4 regions of the Paenibacillus sp. GCM10027629 genome follow, and region 1 is predicted to be linked to each of the others. Evidence: riboswitches for the same ligand, from Rfam matches in the RefSeq annotation. Region 1 holds a riboswitch; each other region holds the start of a gene.

Region 1 (4,956 bases):
TATGGAACTATTAGAAGAAATCATGAATTTGCATAAAGGCGGCAAACTGGAGACAACATTGAAGACTCCGATTCTTACCAAAGAAGACTTATCTAAGGTCTATACTCCGGGCGTAGCTAAAGTGTGTCAGGCCATTGCCCAAGATGATGCTCAGGCGTATGAGCTGACGACCAAAAAAAATACAGTAGCAGTTATTTCAGACGGGACAGCTGTTTTGGGGCTTGGTGACATTGGACCTAAAGCAGCGATGCCGGTCATGGAGGGAAAGGCCGCGCTATTCAAACAGTTCGCTGACGTGGATGCGGTACCGATCTGTCTTGATACGAAAGATACAGAAGAAATTATATCCGTCGTCAAGGCGCTTGCGCCGACCTTTGGAGGGATCAATCTGGAGGATATTTCTTCACCACGATGCTTCGAAATCGAGAAGAGATTAAGAGAAGAACTAGACATTCCAGTGTTCCATGATGATCAGCACGGAACGGCTATTGTCGTGCTTGCCGGATTGCTGAATGCGCTGAAGGTCTGCGATAAAAATATGAAAGATGTCAAAATCGTCGTGAACGGTGTCGGTGCTGCCGGCATCTCGATATCCAAAATGCTGCTGCAAGCAGGTGCCGTGAATCTGATTGGGGTTGACCGTCAGGGTGCGATTAGCCGAAACATACAGTATGATCTGCCACACTGGAGCGATTTCGCTCAACTCACTAATCCAAACCTGGAAACCGGACAACTGTCAGATATCATCAAAGGAGCAGATGTATTTATCGGTGTATCCGCGCCGAATATGTTGACCGTAGAGGATCTTCAACATATGGCGAAGGACCCGATTGTATTCGCGATGGCCAATCCGACGCCGGAAATTGATCCTAGACTAGCGGCCCCATATGTAAAAGTAATGGCGACTGGCCGTTCAGACTTCCCGAATCAAATTAATAATGTACTATGTTTCCCTGGAATTTTCAGAGGTGCGCTGGATAGCGAGGCTACGGATATTACCGATGAGATGAAGCTTGCAGCTGCAGAAGCCATCTCTTCCGTGATTGATCCAGCAGATTTGAATGAGAAATATATTATTCCGGATGCTTTTGATATACGTGTGGTAGAAAGAATCCGGAAGGCCGTTGCTGAGGCTGCGCTAAATAGCGGAGTAGCACGTAAAAGCTTGGTACCTAGCATTGGCTAGGGCGGTTAATGGTGGACATTGGTTCGTCGGAATCGAACTTATTCATTGCCAATTATAGGTTTTCAATTCAAACTTCAAGTATGATTTCGTATATTGCCTTGAATGAGTGTTCATCACTTAATCAAGGCTTTTCTATTTTCGCTCATTATATAGTATTGATGAATATTTACAATTTTGTAATTGATATTTTTTGAATCATTATTGTTTCTTGTCATTGTAATATTATGATATTTCATCAATGCTCAATAGGACAAAAGTCTATAGTATCAAGGTGTCGTTTCACTTCAGGTGTCTAGCATGTGACTAAAGTAAGCTTTTCTATATGATGAATTGACAAAATGCCTGAAAATATACTACATTATTAAAAGTTACAAAAAATTAATATTTGGCCGAATTTCTATTTAGAGAAAACGGGGGAACCAATTCTGGGTGAATTATTCTAATCTATTTAAGGATATAGGGAACCTTCTACCGAACCCTCAGCTAACTCCGTAGGCATCGAAGGGAGAACATCATGAAGAAAGTAATTATATCAGTGTTAGGAGCGGCAATTATGTTGTCCGCAGGCGCTACTAGTACATATGCGAGTTCGCCTAATCTTGCAAATGAAGTTGATAAAGTCATAGGGACGCCGTACCTCTGGGGAGGTACGACAAAAGCTGGGTTTGATTGCTCGGGTTTCATTCAATATATTTTTGATAAATTTAAGTTAGATTTACCCCGTACTTCAAATACACAGGCAAAAGAAGGCACATCGGTAGATCAGGAAAATCTACGTGCAGGGGACTTAGTGTTCTTTAATACGAGTGGACAAGGGATATCTCACGTAGGCATTTTCCTTGGCAACAATAAGTTTGCGCATTCATCCAGCAGCAGAGGTGTAACGATAAGTAATCTGTCAGATTCCTATTATAAAAATCGTTATGTTACTGCTAGACGTGTTGTAAGTCAGCAAAGTTATCATAAAATGATGAGCTGAAAATAAGGGAAATCTTAAAGGACAAGATCGTAAGTAAAACTACTTACTGGCTTGTCCTTTTGTTATTGCAATTGATCGACAAAGAGCCGTTTCATTCTCCATTGGATGAATTACACTCTAGGATAATGATATTCGTAATACATTCGGGTCTTGTCCTATATACATCAGTAATGTGAAATGTATATTGAGGAGGCTGAATAAGATGATTTATGCACAACCAGGACAACAAGGAGCAAAGATAACTTTTGCGAAGAGGTATGAGAATTTTATTGGAGGCCAGTGGGTGGCGCCTGTGAAAGGTGAATACTTCGAGAATGTATCGCCGGTCAATCATCGCATATTCTGCGAGATTCCACGTTCTACCTCTGAGGATATCGAGTTGGCACTGGATGCTGCGCATGCTGCGAAGGATGCATGGGGCCGTACGTCCGTTCAGGAGCGATCCGTGATCCTGAATAAAATTGCCGATCGGATCGAAGCCAATTTAGAAATGTTAGCGGTTGCAGAGACGTGGGACAACGGCAAACCGATTCGAGAGACGCTCAATGCTGATCTTCCGCTCGCGATTGATCATTTTCGCTATTTTGCAGGATGTATTCGCGCGCAAGAAGGTTCACTCAGTCAATTGGATGACAATACGGTGGCATATCATTTCAATGAGCCACTAGGGGTTGTCGGGCAGATTATTCCTTGGAACTTCCCACTGCTCATGGCGACTTGGAAGCTTGCACCTGCACTTGCTGCGGGCAATGCGGTCGTCTTGAAGCCAGCGGAGCAGACGCCCGCATCGATCTTGGTGCTGATGGAACTTATTGAGGATTTACTGCCCCCAGGTGTCGTCAATATCGTCAACGGCTTTGGACTTGAAGCAGGCAAGCCGCTCGCATCGAGCAGTCGAATTTCGAAAATTGCCTTTACCGGTGAGACGACAACAGGGCGCCTAATTATGCAGTATGCATCGCAAAATATCATTCCGGTGACCTTGGAGCTGGGCGGGAAGTCTCCGAACATTTTCTTCGAGGATGTATTCGCGCGGGACGATGCATTCTTCAATAAAGCACTCGAAGGGTTTACGATGTTCGCCTTGAATCAAGGTGAGGTGTGTACATGCCCGTCTCGAGCGTTAATTCAGGAATCGTTCTATGATCAATTTATGGAGAGAGCACTCCAGCGGGTCGCAGCCATCAAGCAGGGGAATCCACTCGATACGGATACGATGATTGGGGCCCAGGCCTCAACTGAGCAGCTCGAGAAGATTCTTAGCTATATCGATATCGGTCGGCAGGAAGGTGCTACGTGTCTTATCGGCGGTAACCGGGCTGCGCTGGATGGGGAACTGTCTGACGGTTATTATGTCGAGCCTACGGTACTTCAAGGACATAATAAGATGCGAATCTTCCAAGAGGAAATCTTCGGACCGGTTGTCTCCGTTACGACGTTCAAGGATCAGGAGGAGGCACTGGCCATTGCGAATGATACGCTCTACGGACTTGGCGCAGGCGTATGGACGCGCGACATGAACACAGCATACCGCTTCGGTCGCGGCATTCAAGCTGGCCGGGTCTGGACGAATTGCTACCATGCGTACCCTGCTCACGCGGCATTCGGAGGCTACAAACACTCGGGGATCGGGCGCGAGAATCACAAAATGATGCTCTCCCATTACCAGCAGACCAAGAACCTGCTCGTAAGCTATAGTCCTGACGCACTCGGATTCTTCTAAGAGCGGCGGTTTTCGATGATAGAAGTGAACAAGGTTATCGCTACCGATGCTGCATTAGAACTGATCGAGAGGGTGAAAGCCAAGTATGGTCCCGTCATGTTCCACCAGTCTGGCGGCTGCTGTGACGGCAGCTCTCCCATGTGCTATGTACAAGGGGAGCTTCTCATCGGGGATAGCGATGTATGTTTGGGGGACATTGGCGGAGCGCCTTTCTATATGAGTAAAGCACAATATGACTATTGGAAAAATACGCAGCTGATCATCGACGTTGTGCCTGGCAGAGGGGGGATGTTCTCCCTTGAAGGACCGGAAGGCAAGCGATTTCTGACGCGTTCAAGGTTGTTCACGGAGGAAGAACGACGTTTGTTGGGTCTGATTGATTCTTAGTGAACATGTGCTGAAACAAACGATATCCAAATCATAAATGAACGATGCCGCTCAGATCCCAATAGGAATGAGCGGCTTTTTTATGTGAAGAAGACGTATTTTTAGAGAAAATGTAATTTTTTCATGTATGTTTTCTATCATATTTATAGTTTTTATTAATTTTCGAGTTTTGCATTGCATGGTTCAAACACTATGATCATAATACCGGAGCCTGATCAACGACATATGAAACATCTGAATTTTCATAGAACTGATGAGGATCTTATATTATCTCTATAAATTGAGATCGATATAATATAGGGAAGGTTGGAGTATGAGAGGGGGATAGTAGGAATCGCCAAATTATTAATGCATGATCTGGAGAAAACGCATTCAACGATTAAACGAAATAAAGATGATGTGAAAGGTGGTATTATTATTGTTGAAATGGTTGCTTTGTAGTTGTAGAGTTTCCGCTTTCAAGCTTTCCTCCTTAACAATCTTGATTGCTGCATTTGCGTTCACGTTCCAGTCACATCCAGCGCACGCCGCAACGAATTATACTCAGAGCATGGAGACGATCAAAGGTATGAATTATACAGTCATTACGGTTCAATATAGCGGAGACGACGCCGGCCCTGCAGTCGCAGAAGCAATCGCTGCCGCCAAAAACGCTCCTAAGCCGGTTATCCTGGATTTTCC
Region 2 (4,956 bases), on a different contig from region 1:
GCGCATCCCCGGCTTCACGGTATCCTTCAAATAAATAATGCCTAACAATCGATCATTTACCGCTACCGCGAGCGGTGTTCCGCCTTCCGAGGCGATCTTGTTCCCTTTGTCTGTCAGATCAGCCGGAATCACGCCGCCTTGATCCAGTACCCATTGCTTCACCGCATCGATTGCCCCTTTACGAACCTTCCATCCATTGGTTAGGTCCGCACCGCTCATCCGCGTCTCGGCTTTGAAATCGATAAACTCGGCATTTCTCGCGATCTTATCGTCAAAGGCATATCCTTCTTTTCGTACCCACTCCAGCACGGAACGGCCTTCCGGCGTCTCATCCTGCATCGAGCTCACGGCAGCCCATTGGGATACTTCTTCTACTGTCGCTTTCCCCACGGGCACCATGTCACTCGCCATCCGATTCCCGAAGGTAATCGTACCTGTTTTATCCAGAATCATTGTGTTAATATCGCCCGCTGCTTCAACCGCTTTCCCGGACATCGCGAGCACGTTATATTGCGTCACGCGGTCCATCCCCGCGATCCCAATTGCGGACAACAAGCCCCCGATGGTCGTCGGGATCAAGCAGACTAACAAGGAGATAAGCACCGGAATTTCTAAGTCGACTCCTACATACTTGGCAATCGGCGCTAGCGTCATAACTACAATCAAGAAGATCACGGTCAATGTAATGAGCAAAATATTAAGCGCAATTTCGTTCGGCGTCTTCTGACGCTCGGCCCCTTCGACGAGGGAGATCATGCGATCGAGGAACGATTCACCCGGATCATTCGTGATCCGTACTTTAATCTGATCACTGACGACGCGTGTTCCGCCCGTTACGGAGCTGAAGTCGCCACCCGCTTCCTTCATAACTGGCGCAGATTCACCGGTAATCGCGGATTCGTCTACCGTGGCGAGTCCTGCGATCACTTCGCCGTCCCCAGGGATCATCTCACCCATGGATACCACGACGACATCCCCCTTACGAAGCTCTGTCGCTGGCACTTGCTTCACGCCGCCGCCCGGCTGCACTTTATTCGCCATCACGTCGCTCTTCGTCTGCTTCAGTGCATTCGCTTGTGCTTTCCCACGCCCTTCAGCGATCGCTTCCGCGAAGTTCGCGAACAGGACGGTGAACAGCAAGACGATGAATACCGTTAAGTTAAAGCCGAAATTCGCTTCCGCGCCAAATGCAGATGGAAATAGCGTTAACAGCAGGACGATGAACGTACCTAGCTCTACCACGAACATGACCGGATTTTTGATCATGATCAGCGGGTTCAATTTGACGAAGCTCTGGCCTAGCGCATATTTCAATATATCTGAAGTTATTAATGATTTACGTTTCATGGTCGAATCCATGTTCTTTCACCTCGTTAAATGATCTCTACCCTAATGTCAGGAACTCTGCAATCGGCCCAAGGACGAGTACAGGCAGGAACGTCAATGCACCAATGAGAATGACCGTTCCGAGCAGCACCCCAGCGAATAGCTTGTTATCGGTGCGGAATGTCCCAATCGTCTCAGGCACCCATTTCTTGCGCACGAGTGAACCTGCAACACCGAGCAGTGCCACGATGGAGACGTATCGACCGAGGAACATCACAATCCCTGTCGTCATATTCCAGAACGGCGTGTTATCCGCCAAGCCCTCGAACCCGGAGCCGTTGTTCGCTGCCGATGAGGTGTACTCATAGAGCACTTGCGAGATGCCGTGGAACCCTGGATTCGTAATGGCACCCGATCCTAGATCGGTTAAGAACGCAATGGCCGTCGGGCCTAAGATGATCAACGGATGGACGAGAATCGCAATCGCGATCAGCTTCATCTCGTGCGGTTCAATTTTCCGACCTAAGAACTCCGGCGTACGACCGACCATTAAGCCTGCCAAGAACACCGCGAGGATCGCATACATCAGCATATTGACAAGCCCTACGCCATCGCCGCCGAATACCACGTTCAGCATCATGAGCGACATCGGTACGAGACCGCCAAGCGGGGTTAACGTATCATGCATATTGTTGACCGTACCCGTCGTTGCCGAGGTTGTCACGGTCGTGAATAGAGCGGATTGCGCAATCCCGAATCGTGCTTCTTTCCCCTCCATACTGCCTTGAGATGTGTCTGCACCGATCGTATTCAAGACCGGATTGCCGTTGCTTTCCGAGATATACACAAGACTTAGGAAAGCTGCGAACAAGATGCTCATGACAGCGAACACGATCCAGCCCTGCTTCTGATTCCGAGCGAATCGTCCGTACGTATAGGTCAGCGATGCCGGGATACACCACATCATCAACATTTCGAGCACATTCGTAAGTGGGTTCGGATTCTCGAATGGATGCGAGGAGTTCACTCCGAAAAATCCGCCGCCATTCGTCCCCAAATGTTTAATCGACTCGAGCGATGCTACAGGACCAATCGCGATCTGCTGCGTCTCGCCCGTAATCGTGTGCGCTTGAACCGTAGCGTCCAGCGTCTGCGGCACTTGGAGTCCAACGAGCACCAGTGTCATTACGATCGCCATTGGAATCAACAGTCTCGTATGGGCCTTCACGAAGTCCGTGAAGAAATTACCAAGCCCTGTGCCCTTCTTCGTTAATCCGCGGATAAAGGCAATCGCCACCACAATCCCCGTCGCCGCCGAAGTGAACATCATCATCATGATGACGATCATTTGCGAGAAATAGGATAAGCCTGACTCCCCACTGTAATGCTGTAAATTCGTATTGGTCATAAAGCTGATAATCGTATTAAAAGATAACGTCGGCTCCATATTGTCGATCCCGTTCGGATTGAGCGGCAGCCAGCGCTGTGTCAGCAAGACGCCGAACCCGATAAGCGTCAATACAAGGTTGGTTAGCAGTAAGCTAAGTACGTATCGCTTCCACGACATGTCGCCGCGGTTCTTCAGCCCGATCAGCCAAAAGATCCCTTTCTCCACCGGACCAAATATCCGATCACTCCGGTTCGGCTCATTCGAAAATATATGATAGATATACGTACCGAGCGGCTTCACGATCAAGAGCAGCAGCCCGATAACAATCACGATTTGCAGTAAATCCATTCCCCAGTTCATAGTCGATCTCCCTTTTCAACAACATTTTAATCAACGTGAAAAAAGTTAATTTTTCTCATTTCCCTTAAAAAAAGGCATAAAAAAAGAAGCCTGCGGGGGAGGTTATCCATCGCGGCTTCAATAATGGGCATGGCGAATCGCCATGCTGCGCACATATTGAATACGTTCAAGTTGCCTCTCTCGAGACGCTTACGAGGTTAGCTGTCGGATTCGGGCCTTGAGAGTCGCCCTACCTTAGCGCCGTACAAGACGGTGCCTCGGATTCACCCCGTGGTCAGCTCAGCTGACCGTTGGTTCCCCCGCTCTTTGCCTTAGCAAAGACTCAGCGTTAAAGACATGTAAAACATTTTTCATCGCTTCATCAATCTATTTCACATCATAACCACAGATCTATTTCGCATCTGCAGCCAACGTTCGTCTACACTTTCCTTCATCCTCTCTCATTCGCTTACGAGGTTAGCTGTCGGATTCGGATGGTGAGAGTCACCCTACCTCGGTACCGTTGTACCCAGGATTCACCCCACATGTTCCTGCTCTCGCTCTCACACGAGCCACAGGTTCATGACTTATTTGGTTCCCCCGCTCCTTGCACATGCAAGGACTCAGCAATGTTCATGAATCGTATCATACTCCTCGTGTTGCAACTTGTAAAACCTTAAATTGGTTTGAAATGGAATCTGAAAATACTGGAAATCGTCATGAAAGCGTTATGAATGATATGAATCTCTCGAAACCTCCTATTTTCACGCGATAGATCACTTTCGCGCGATTTTCCAGGATGAATGTACAGGGTGCCCAGCCATCTTATGTCATTCACCGCAGTGAAATCCCGCAGTCCTCTTTTTATTAACGGAACACTTCGGCAGCAAAAAAATCTCCCTCTGATCAACAGTGTGTACACTGCCAACCAAAGGGAGAGCTTTAACCTTTACATTTCACCTTGCCGCACACAAAAAAAGCCAACCCTCTTCACCGAAGGTTAGCTTCTCTCCACATTTATCTATAGAATAATAGATCAATCACTTTGAACACGGCCATCGCAAGCACGAATGCAATCGGAATCGTCACGATCCAAGAGATGACAATACGACCTGCTAGGCCCCATTTTACCGCCGAAAAACGCTTCGCGGAACCTACACCGAGGATCGCTGAGGTAATCGCATGCGTTGTACTAACGGGCAAATGCGCTAGCGTTGCCGTCATAATAATAGCAGCTGACGATAAATCCGCTGCAAAACCGTTAATCGGTTCGATTTTGAAGATTTTCGTACCCATCGTTTTAATAATTTTCCAACCGCCGACAGATGTACCGAGTGCCATCGCTGTTGCGGCCGAAATTTTAACCCATAACGGAACATCCAAATTATCTTGTATTCCTGCTGAGACAAGAGCGAAGGTAATGATCCCCATCGCCTTTTGCGCATCATTCGTCCCGTGCGTATAAGACTGAAGCGCTGCCGTCATAATCTGCCCTGTGCGGAAGCCTTTATTGACCGAATGCGGACTCATTCGACCGAAAATGAGCTTCAGAATCGTCATCACGATATAACCAAGAGCAAATGCAATAAGCGGTGAGAAGATAAGTCCTTCTACGATTTTCGTAAACCCGGCATAGTTCAAGCTGTCTGAACCCGCTCCTATAAAGACTGCACCCGCGAGTGCACCAATGAGTGCGTGAGATGAGGACGAAGGAATTCCGAACCACCAAGTCACAAGGTTCCAGATGATCGCGGCGATTAAGGTCGCTATCACAATCTCTACCCCATTATCCAGCTTGGAGGGGTCTGCGACGCTTCCCCCGATCGTCTTCGCAACCCCGGTAAAGGACAAGGCACCGATGAAATTCATCGTTGCTGCGAGCAGAATCGCATGCCGCGGCT
Region 3 (4,956 bases), on a different contig from region 1:
AAAGACCCAGTACATAAATATATTCATGTGCAGGATCAGACCATTTGGGACTTGATCAATGCCAAAGAATTTCAGCGATTACGCCGCATACGGCAGTTAGGAACGTCTTATTTAACCTTTCACGGGGCGGAGCATAGCCGATTCTCGCACTCCTTGGGCGTGTATGAGATTACGCGCAGGATTATTTCGCAATTCGAACGAAGCGGGTATTCAGATTGGCCGCAGGAAGAGCGGCTGCTTGCACTGTGTGCAGCGCTGCTTCATGATCTTGGCCATGGACCGTTCTCACATTCGATTGAAGAGGCGTTTCAGATGCATCATGAAGATTGGACTTGTCGAATCATTCGAGAGAACTCGGAAATCCATGAGGTTCTACGGCGAATATCGGATGACTTCCCTGAGCGGGTTGCATCTGTTATTCAGAAGACGTACGATAAACCTATTGTTGTTCACCTTGTATCCAGTGCACTTGATGCGGACCGTATGGACTATTTACTTCGAGATGCGTATTTTACCGGTGTGAATTACGGGACATTCGACATGGACCGCATTCTTCGGGTGTTAAGACCTTATCGGGGCCGCATTGTTGTGAAAGAGAGCGGTATGCATGCGATCGAGGATTATTTGATGTCGAGATACCAGATGTACTGGCAGGTTTATTTCCATCCCGTGACACGCAGCTCTGAAATTATCCTGCGACAAATTTTCAAACGGGCACAAGAATTGTATGACAACGAATATTCGTTCCAATTCATGCTGGAGCCATTGCCTTCTTTATTTGAAGGAAAAATTTCAATGGAGCAATATATACGCCTCGATGAGGCTTTAATTCAGACAGTATTTATGCAGTGGACGCAGGAGCAAGATGAGATCCTTGCGGATCTGTGCGATCGGTTCATGGAGCGTAAATTATATAAATATGTCACGTTAGATCACTTGGATGATCAGCAGAAAGATAAGATACATGAGCAATTCGTACATGCAGGGTTAAATCCAGCCTACGATCTGGAAATTGACTCGCCAACGGACTTATCCTATTCGATTTATCGCTCAGGAGAACATCCGATGGGCAAGCAGATTGTGCTCTTGAATCATCATGAACAGCTTCGGGAAATTTCCGAAGTATCCGAAATTGTGCGTTCAATCAGCGGCATTCGCAAAGGCAAATTCCGTTTGTATTTTCCTGAAAATAAACTACGCGCCGTTGCCCACCTGCTTGATCGGGAAATTTCTAAATTATTCGATATGCCAACGACATAATCAAGGACAAAAGATATCAAATTAAGACATTAGAAGGAGATTATGAACTGATGTTATTCGACACACATACGCATTTAGACGCAGTACAATTCGACGAAGATCGGGAGGAAGTCATTGCAAGAGCGCTGGAGCAAGGCGTTACGCAGATGATTAATATCGGGTTTAACCGTGAGACGATCCCGACGACCATGAAATTGGCGGAAAGCTATGATTTTATCTATGCTGCTGTAGGCTGGCACCCGCAAGATGCGATTACGATGCAGCCTGGTGACCTCGAGTGGATTGAAAAGTTATGTGCACATGAGAAGGTTGTTGCGATTGGTGAGATCGGACTGGACTACTACTGGGATACCTCACCAAAGGATGTGCAGCATCGCGTATTCCGTGAACAAATTCGGTTAGCAAAGCGTCTTGATATGCCGATCGTTATTCATAATCGGGATGCGCACGAGGATGTCGTTCGCATTTTGCGCGAAGAGCATGCTGAGGAATGTGGAGGCGTAATGCACTGTTTCTCCGGCAGCTGGGAAATTGCCAAGCAATGCCTAGATTTGGGGTTCTATATTTCATTTGGTGGCCCCATTACATTCAAGAATGCAAGGGTTCCCAAAGAGGTGCTCGCGAACGTTCCGAATGACCGATTTTTGATCGAAACAGACTCGCCATATTTGACGCCGCACCCCTATCGCGGGAAGCGAAATGAGACAGGTTATGTACGTCTTGTCGCGGAGGCAGCAGCGGAAATAAAAGGGCTGAATTTGGAAGAAGTTGCTAAAATTACGATGAAAAATGCCCAAGCCTGTTTCCACTTAGGATGAAAAACGGTGAAAAACGCATGAAAAACTTAATAAACGGGTGAAATAGGTAGTTTTCATCTCAAAAATCGAAGAATATTACAAAATTTTAACCATTAATATCTAAAAATGAGTTTGATGCCTTCTTTACAAGCATGGAGCATTCAGAGTATGATTCAAATCAGAGTTTGAATATTGTTCCATCCATTTTGTATCGCTGAGTCTCCAAATTGGAGAGCGGGGGAACCGATATGGACCTTCTCAGGAGGGTTCGTAATTGATTTCTTAATGGGGTGAATAGAGGGCTTCTCGCCATGAGCGGGATAGCAATCTTAGGGCGACTCTCACGTCCGAATCCGACAGCTAACCTCGTAAGCGTGCAGGGAGAGGTACCCTCGTGCGGCCATCAACTATTGTTTCCAACAGGAAGCCACGAAAGAGACCCTCTTTACGCTAGGCTTCTTTTCTTTTGAATAAAGTTGAGTAGGACGTCATACTGTTACAGAACAGGAGGTGGGGGGACGTACCTAACAGAGGATGGTGTACAGCTGTCACATGCAGGTTGATGCGGCCGTTGTGCAAAAATACAGTATATAGTCTTCGTCAATTTATGATCATGCTTAACACCTGACGGCGGGACTATGAAGGAGGTCTGAAGACGTGGGCGTTTTCCAAACTGAGGAATCCCATGGTACACGATCATCCAGCATGTCTTTCGCATTGCGATGGATGCATGAAAACGTGCGTTTGATATCACTCGTGGCTCTACTGTCACTCGCGATGACTTTCATGTTAATGGTGGTGCTGAATGTTTACGCCAAGAAGGATATTTCTCTGGTCGTAGACGGACAACATATCCAGGTCGAAACGACAAACACAGTATTACAGCACCTACTGGATGAACAAGCTATACAAGTCGGCGCATACGACAAGCTGTCGATGCCGCTCCAATCGGAGCTTAAGGATGGTGACAGCGTTGAAATTTGGCGTGCGGTTCCCGTTCTTGTCACAGCAGATGGTCAGACAAAAAACTTGTTTACGACCGAAAAAACAGTCAAAGAAGTACTCGCAGCTGCGAATATACCAATATCTGAAGACGATAAAATTACACCTGCGCTGAATACACCGATTTCGAACAAACTGGATATTAAGATTACACGCGTCAGTACGAAGTTGGTAAATCGCGAAGTATCGATTCCTTTTGAATTCGTCAAAAAACCCGATGCAACGCTCCTGCAAGGCAAACAGAAGCTAATCCAAGACGGAAAGTCTGGACTTGTTGTTCAGAAGATTGAGAAGGTCTTCGAAGATGGCAAGTTGGTTTCGATCAAAATGGTTGATAAGGCCTATAAATCCAAGGCAACACACAAGATCGTTGCTTATGGTACAAAGAAACCTGAGGCTAAAGTCCGAACTTTGTCTGCTAGTGGACCAGGGGTTGCGAAAATTCATAGCCTTGGTAAAGAAGTGAAATATGCAAAAGTGCTGAAAAATGTAACGTTAACCGCCTATTCTTCGGAAGAAGATGGCATTGGAACGCGGACGGCTTCAGGCACGACCGTAACCGAAGGGCGCACAATCGCTGTAGATAAGGACGTCATTCCGATTGGTTGGTGGGTATACATCGAAGGAGTCGGATTTAGACGAGCGGAAGATACAGGTGGCGCTATTAAGGGCAATAAGATTGACGTGTATATTCAATCCCTAAAGACAGCGAATAAATTCGGCCGTAAGAAGGGGCATACCGTCTATGTGATTGGACCGGTCAAACCGTCGGCGAGCTAATGAGGGTCGTAATTCTAGGCCATGCTTCATTTGCCAATCGTGTATTAATCATATAGTATTATCCATAACAATATGCCATGATAAGAAGAGGGAAACCTCTTCTTTTTGTATTTTGCGGAAGAAAAGAAAGGAAGCGGATTGTACATGATTAAGGAAGTCATCGTGGTCGAAGGGAAAGACGATACCACGGCCATTCGGCGGGCTGTAGAGGCCGATACGATCGAGACCGGGGGGTCTGCCATTAACAATGCGATATTAAAGCGTATTGCGCTGGCTCAGGAGCGTCGAGGCGTAATCATTCTGACAGATCCGGATCATGCCGGGGAACGTATTCGCAAGATTATATCGAATCGTATCCCGGGCTGCAAGCACGCTTTCTTGAAGGAAGCGGATGCCACCTACAAAGGGGACATCGGTGTAGAGAACGCATCGCCAGAAGCAATCCGGTATGCGCTGGATCATCTACGAACGGAATATGAGAAGAATGAACAGCTCATCGATTGGGGTGATCTGATGGATGCAGGACTAATTACCCATCCGAATGCAGCGAGTCGCAGAAGGGCGATGGGGGATATACTTGGGATTGGCATGTGCAACGGAAAGCAGTTCTATAAACGGTGCGGCATGTTCCAGATAAGCCGAGAAGAGTTCTTGGCCGCGTTAGAGCAAATTGAAAATGAAGGGCTGTAGAAATGATGAAAGAAATCAATTCAGCTGGGGCACGCATCGATATTGCGACGCCGAAGCGGACGAAAGATATTATTGGAAAGCATGGATTTTCATTTAAGAAAAGTCTAGGTCAGAATTTTCTGATTGATATGAATATATTGAACAAAATTGTAGATGCTGCAGAACTTGATGAGACCATGGGGGCTCTTGAGATTGGACCTGGGATCGGAGCGCTGACAGAACGTCTTGCGCAGACGGCAGCAGAAGTGACAGCAGTAGAGATCGATACACGATTGATTCCGATTCTGGAAGAGGTACTTGCACCTTATCCGAATGTAGGCGTCGTTCATGGAGACGTGCTGAAAGTGGATTTGAAGCAAATTTTCGAGGAGCGGTTCTCTAAGGTAAGCAAAGTCAGTGTCGTAGCGAATCTTCCTTACTATGTTAC
Region 4 (4,956 bases), on a different contig from region 1:
ATAGAGCCTGTATTCCGCCTCTGCTAATCCAACCTTTCATTGAGAATTCGATCAAATATGGGTTTGATTTTATGGATCGTCCGTTTCACATGGAGATTCGTATAGCTCGCTTAGCAGAGCCAGATTTATATGAAATCGTCATTGTGGATAATGGAAGCGGGTTTCCTGAAGAGGCGCTTGAATCGCTGCAGAATGGAAGTTACTTCACGCAGCCGCAGGATGAGCATCTCGGCATCTGGAATGTGCATCATCGATTGAAACATATTTTCGGGCAAGCGGCAGTGCTTGAATTCGCGAATGAGCCGGGTGCCGGCGCGAAAGTGAGGCTTGTACTTCCTTATCGCACGCTTACGCAGTTCAGTTCTTATGATAGTGGACCTTGGGAGGGGTAACGATGTATAGAGCGCTGATCGTGGATGATGAGATTTATGCTGTGCTGGGGATTAAGAGCGGTGTGAATTGGGAGGAGCTGCAAGTATCGGAAGTCCATGAAGCCTATAACATGCGGGAAGCGATGAAGGTATTCGAACGTACACCGATCGATATTCTCATCTGTGATATCGAGATGCCGAAGGGGACGGGTATTGAGCTGCTTGAATGGGTGAATGCACACTCGCCTGCGACCGAGACGGTGTTCTTGACAGCACATGCCGATTTCAGCTTCGTGAAGCGAGCGGTCCAGCTCGATAGCTTCGATTATTTGCTCAAGCCTGTGGAATATGAAGTGCTGCAGTCGACCTTGGCCAAGATGCTGCAATCGATTGAGCAGGAGAAGGAATTGCTGCAGCTGCGCGAACAATACAAGCCCTATTATGATCTCTGGACGAAGAAGAAGCCGCTCATTGCCGATAAATTCTGGAATGACGTACTCTCGAATCGCATTACCTGTACACCGACCAATGTGCAGAGTTTGCTCGAGGAGCATGATCTGACGTTCAAGCCGGATATTAAGATTTTACCTCTTCTTATTAGTGTTGAAGCATGGCAACGGGAGTTCAGTACAAGAGATGAAGAAATGATGGAGTATGCCATTCGGAAGGGGGCGTCCGAGCTGCTGCTGCATGAGGCGAATGGGGTTGTCATTCAGACACGTCAGGGCGTGAATGTCGTGATTCGTTATTTGGACGAGGGGCATAGCGGAAGTGCAGGGCTGTCCGAGGCGTGCCAGGAGTATATTCAGTCTTGTCAGCAGTACTTCAATTGTCAGATCTCTTGCTATATTGGGGAAGTCACTTCGTTATTTAACGTGAGCGAGATGTATCATGAATTGCTCGAGCTGGAATACAACAACTTGCACAAATCCAATCAAGTGTACTTCTTGCGCAACCGGGAGAAGACCGGCATGATGAAGCTGCCGCTCTTCACTGCTTGGACGATTCTGATCGAGCAGGGGAAGCGGGAAGAGATCGAGAAGGAGCTGGCGCGGTGTATTGCAGCGTTCCGGTCGGACGCAAGACTATCTGCGAGCGCACTGCAGGCATTCAATCATGGATTTCTTCAGATGATTCATTACATCCTGCACAAGAATGGGGTGTCTGCGCATGAACTGCTGCATGAGGGGCAGGGGCAATTGAACGGGGCCGCACCTCGAACACTGGATCAGATGCATGCTTGGGCATTGAAGCTCATCGGGCTGGTGTCCCATTCCTTGCATCAGAACGATTCAGTGATTGAACAAGTTCAACGTTACATCGCCGATCATCTGAGCGAAGTGATTACAAGAGAACAGCTCGCGGAGTATGTGCATCTGAATCCTGCGTATTTGTCCAGGCTATTCAAGCGTGAAGTGGGCGAATCGATCACGGATTACATTTTGAATGAAAGGATGAAGGTAGCAAAGGAATTAATCGCTACATCGTCGATGCCGATTTCGGATATTGCCAAATCGCTGGGATACAGCAATTTCTCCTATTTTGCGAAAATGTTCAAGAAGGTCTACCATGCGACACCGCAGCATTTCCGGCGCCAATTAGGTTGAAATGTGACTTCTTGAAATATACGATAATTTAATATTTGACTGTCTAAGATAAATTGTTGTAAAATGGAAATACGCTTAATTTCCGGATATGAGATCGGAAAGCGGGGGAACCAATTTTTAGGGGCGAATCAAGGATGTATTGTAGGGAACCATCTTTCCCGAGCCCGACAGCTAACCTCGTCAGCAGTGGATGGGTCAATCATAGACACTTTTTCCGCACCCCTGACCCGTTGAACCGGGTCTTTTTGCGTCTAATCGAGAGTGACCCGGTTGCCTGCAAGGACGAAGCACATGCTTACGCTTGCGGACTGCGGGTCATTTTTTATGTTGAAGAACGAGAGGAGGGACACAGCGTTACCATAAATCTGACTTTCAAGGAGGAACAACAATATGGCACAGCCGAAATATATCACGAATATCGATAAAATTGTGGAGATCCCGGAGCAAGAACGGGCGAAGTTGAAGCAAATAACGGAGAAGTTCGTATTTCGCGTGAATGATTATTACTTGAAGCTGATTGACTGGAACGACCCGAATGACCCGATTAAGAAATTGGTAATCCCGAATGAGGGAGAATTATCCGAATACGGTAGATGGGATGCGTCCGATGAGGACACGAATTACGTGGTTCCGGGTTGTCAGCATAAGTATAAGACGACGGCTCTGCTCATCGTATCCGAGGTATGTGGTGCGTACTGCAGGTACTGCTTCCGTAAACGTCTGTTCCGTAATGATGTAAAAGAAGCGATGTCGGATGTGAGTCCGGGCATCGAATATATTCGGCAGCATCCGGAGATTAACAATGTGCTCCTGACAGGCGGAGATAGCTTGATTCTGGCAACACCCAAATTGAAAATGATTATTGAGCAATTGCGAGACATTGAACATGTGAAGATTATTCGGCTCGGCTCCAAAATTCCCGTGTTCAACCCGATGCGCATCTATGAGGATGAGGAGCTGCTCGATACCATTCGGACATTCTCGAATAGTGATCGCCGGATCTATGTGATGGCCCATATCAATCATCCGCGTGAAATAACGCCTGAAGCAAGACGAGGGTTTGAGGCGTTACATCAAGCTGGAGCGATCGTCGTGAATCAGACCCCGATCCTTCGGGGCATTAATGATAACGCTGATGTCTTAGCGGAATTGCTCGATAAGTTGTCTTGGGCGGGGGTCACGCCATATTACTTCTTCGTTAACCGCCCTGTTGCGGGAAATCGGGATTTTGTCCTGCCGCTCGAACAGGTGTATCGCCTCGTTGAAGAAGCCAAAGCGAAGACATCCGGCCTCGGCAAAAGAATCCGACTATCGATGAGTCATACATCCGGTAAAATCGAAATTCTCGCGATTGAGAAAGGAAAAGCTTACTTGAAGTATCATCAATCGAGAGATGACCATTACGGTAAATTTATGATGCTGCCTTGTCCGAAGGATGCGTCATGGTTCGATGATCTGCCGGGGAATGAAGCATATTGGAAGAAGCCGAAGAAGAAGACAGATGCGATTGTCTCGGTGAATGAGCTGCCGCAATTCCCGCAGAAGGCAAGCCGTTCGGCGGCGTCGCAGCCAGCGATGAAGGCTGTGAATCAATAACATCATAACGGTAAAATAAAAGACGGGTGGCTTCTCAGAGTGATGCTGGGAAGCAGCCCGTCTTTTGTTAAGGTGCCAACCCTTTCATAATAAATTGGATCGTGGCTTCACGTTCCAGTGCGTCATCCCAATCTGATCCTTCTTGGGGCTCCAAGATGGAACGGAACAGTACATAGCCCAAGATAGAGAAGGCGCTAAGCCGCATAATGGTGAGGGAGGGGAGATCAATCAGCTTTCCTTCGCCTTGCAGCTTATGAATAATTCTCTCGAATCGTCCCTTCATCTCGTTGAAGACGAGCTGCTGCAGCTGCTTCTGGAGATCGGGGTGGAAGGGCAATTCCTGCACCACAATTTTGAACAAGCTGCGATTCTGCTGCAGGAAAGTAATGCGATTGTCGATCAGTGCCCGAAGGAGCTGATCGAAGCTATCGTAATCTCTGGAGAGGACATCTTTGAACTCTCTCAGAAGAAAGGGGGCAAGCAGCTTCACCATGGCCGGTGTGACGATCGAGAGCAGCAGGTCCTTCTTGGTCTTAAAGTGGCGGAATATCGTTCCCTCCGCGACGCCAGCCCGCTGGGCGATCTCGCTCGTTGAAGATGCCGCATAGCCTTTCTCCGCGAATATTTCAATCGCTGCTTCGAAGATTCGCACTTGCTTGGCGGTTCGTGGAGCGGTAGGATCGCCTTGCAAGAGCTCCTCCATCCATGGCTCCAGCGATTTGGTCATATAGGTCAACTCCTTGCTAGATTAGATCGCGCGCTGCTTCTTCAGCGCTGCGATATTGAGTAGTGCGAAGACGATCGAGAATCCAAGCAGGATATAGATATCGAGCTGAATGTCGCCAATACTTTCCCCGCGAATCATAATCCCTCGCATGGCATCAGCCCCGTAATAGAGCGGCATGATGTAACTCAGCTTCTGCAGCCAAGGCGCCATTGCATCCAGATTGAAGAGTCCGGAGAAGAACACTTGCGGGACGATGACGAGCGGAATGAACTGAATGATCTGGAACTCGCTGCTGGCAAAAGAGGAGAGCAGCGTGCCGAGTGTCAGTGCCGTCAAGGTGAGCAGCAGGTTGATTAGGAGCACGAGCCCAAAATTGCCGACCATATACATGCCGAGCACTTCAATGGCGAACCACGTGATAAGCGTGGCTTGCAGCAAGGTGAAGATGCCGAACCCTAATAGATATCCGCCGACGACTTCGGAGCGCCGGATCGGTGTAGCAAGCAGCCGTTCAAGCGTTCCTGTCGTGCGTTCGCGCAGGAAGGAGACGCCGGCGATCATGAATACGAAGAAGAAGGAGAAGAATCCGATCAGAACAGGTCCGAAGTAGTCGAAGGAGGACATGCCTTCTTTTCCATGCAAATAGGTAATGTTC

Evidence for each region. Region 1 has a riboswitch for cyclic di-AMP ahead of ACFQZR_RS19195 (C40 family peptidase). Riboswitches for the same ligand answer to the same signal wherever they lie in the genome.
Region 2: another riboswitch for cyclic di-AMP. It lies ahead of kdpA (potassium-transporting ATPase subunit KdpA); the one in region 1 lies ahead of ACFQZR_RS19195 (C40 family peptidase).
Region 3: another riboswitch for cyclic di-AMP. It lies ahead of ACFQZR_RS27790 (resuscitation-promoting factor); the one in region 1 lies ahead of ACFQZR_RS19195 (C40 family peptidase).
Region 4: another riboswitch for cyclic di-AMP. It lies ahead of ACFQZR_RS25825 (KamA family radical SAM protein); the one in region 1 lies ahead of ACFQZR_RS19195 (C40 family peptidase).

Annotation. Positions count from the first base shown of each region.
Region 1 is NZ_JBHTGZ010000009.1:2,087,249-2,092,204, reverse strand. Features, by position in the region: gene ACFQZR_RS19200 (NAD(P)-dependent malic enzyme) at 2-1,186, shown strand; cyclic di-AMP (ydaO/yuaA leader) riboswitch at 1,564-1,699, shown strand; gene ACFQZR_RS19195 (C40 family peptidase) at 1,701-2,165, shown strand; gene adh (aldehyde dehydrogenase) at 2,368-3,888, shown strand; gene ACFQZR_RS19185 (DUF779 domain-containing protein) at 3,904-4,275, shown strand; gene ACFQZR_RS19180 (discoidin domain-containing protein) at 4,757-4,956, shown strand, end outside.
Region 2 is NZ_JBHTGZ010000010.1:30,972-35,927, reverse strand. Features, by position in the region: gene kdpB (potassium-transporting ATPase subunit KdpB) at 1-1,359, opposite strand, end outside; gene kdpA (potassium-transporting ATPase subunit KdpA) at 1,385-3,064, opposite strand; cyclic di-AMP (ydaO/yuaA leader) riboswitch at 3,247-3,414, opposite strand; cyclic di-AMP (ydaO/yuaA leader) riboswitch at 3,507-3,694, opposite strand; gene ACFQZR_RS19630 (inorganic phosphate transporter) at 4,073-4,956, opposite strand, start outside.
Region 3 is NZ_JBHTGZ010000021.1:9,473-14,428, forward strand. Features, by position in the region: gene ACFQZR_RS27780 (HD domain-containing protein) at 1-1,260, shown strand, start outside; gene ACFQZR_RS27785 (TatD family hydrolase) at 1,311-2,078, shown strand; cyclic di-AMP (ydaO/yuaA leader) riboswitch at 2,260-2,446, shown strand; gene ACFQZR_RS27790 (resuscitation-promoting factor) at 2,715-3,839, shown strand; gene rnmV (ribonuclease M5) at 3,984-4,529, shown strand; gene rsmA (16S rRNA (adenine(1518)-N(6)/adenine(1519)-N(6))-dimethyltransferase RsmA) at 4,535-4,956, shown strand, end outside.
Region 4 is NZ_JBHTGZ010000017.1:30,338-35,293, forward strand. Features, by position in the region: gene ACFQZR_RS25815 (sensor histidine kinase) at 1-392, shown strand, start outside; gene ACFQZR_RS25820 (response regulator transcription factor) at 395-1,978, shown strand; cyclic di-AMP (ydaO/yuaA leader) riboswitch at 2,041-2,179, shown strand; gene ACFQZR_RS25825 (KamA family radical SAM protein) at 2,369-3,574, shown strand; gene ACFQZR_RS25830 (TetR/AcrR family transcriptional regulator) at 3,642-4,301, opposite strand; gene ACFQZR_RS25835 (ABC transporter permease) at 4,323-4,956, opposite strand, start outside.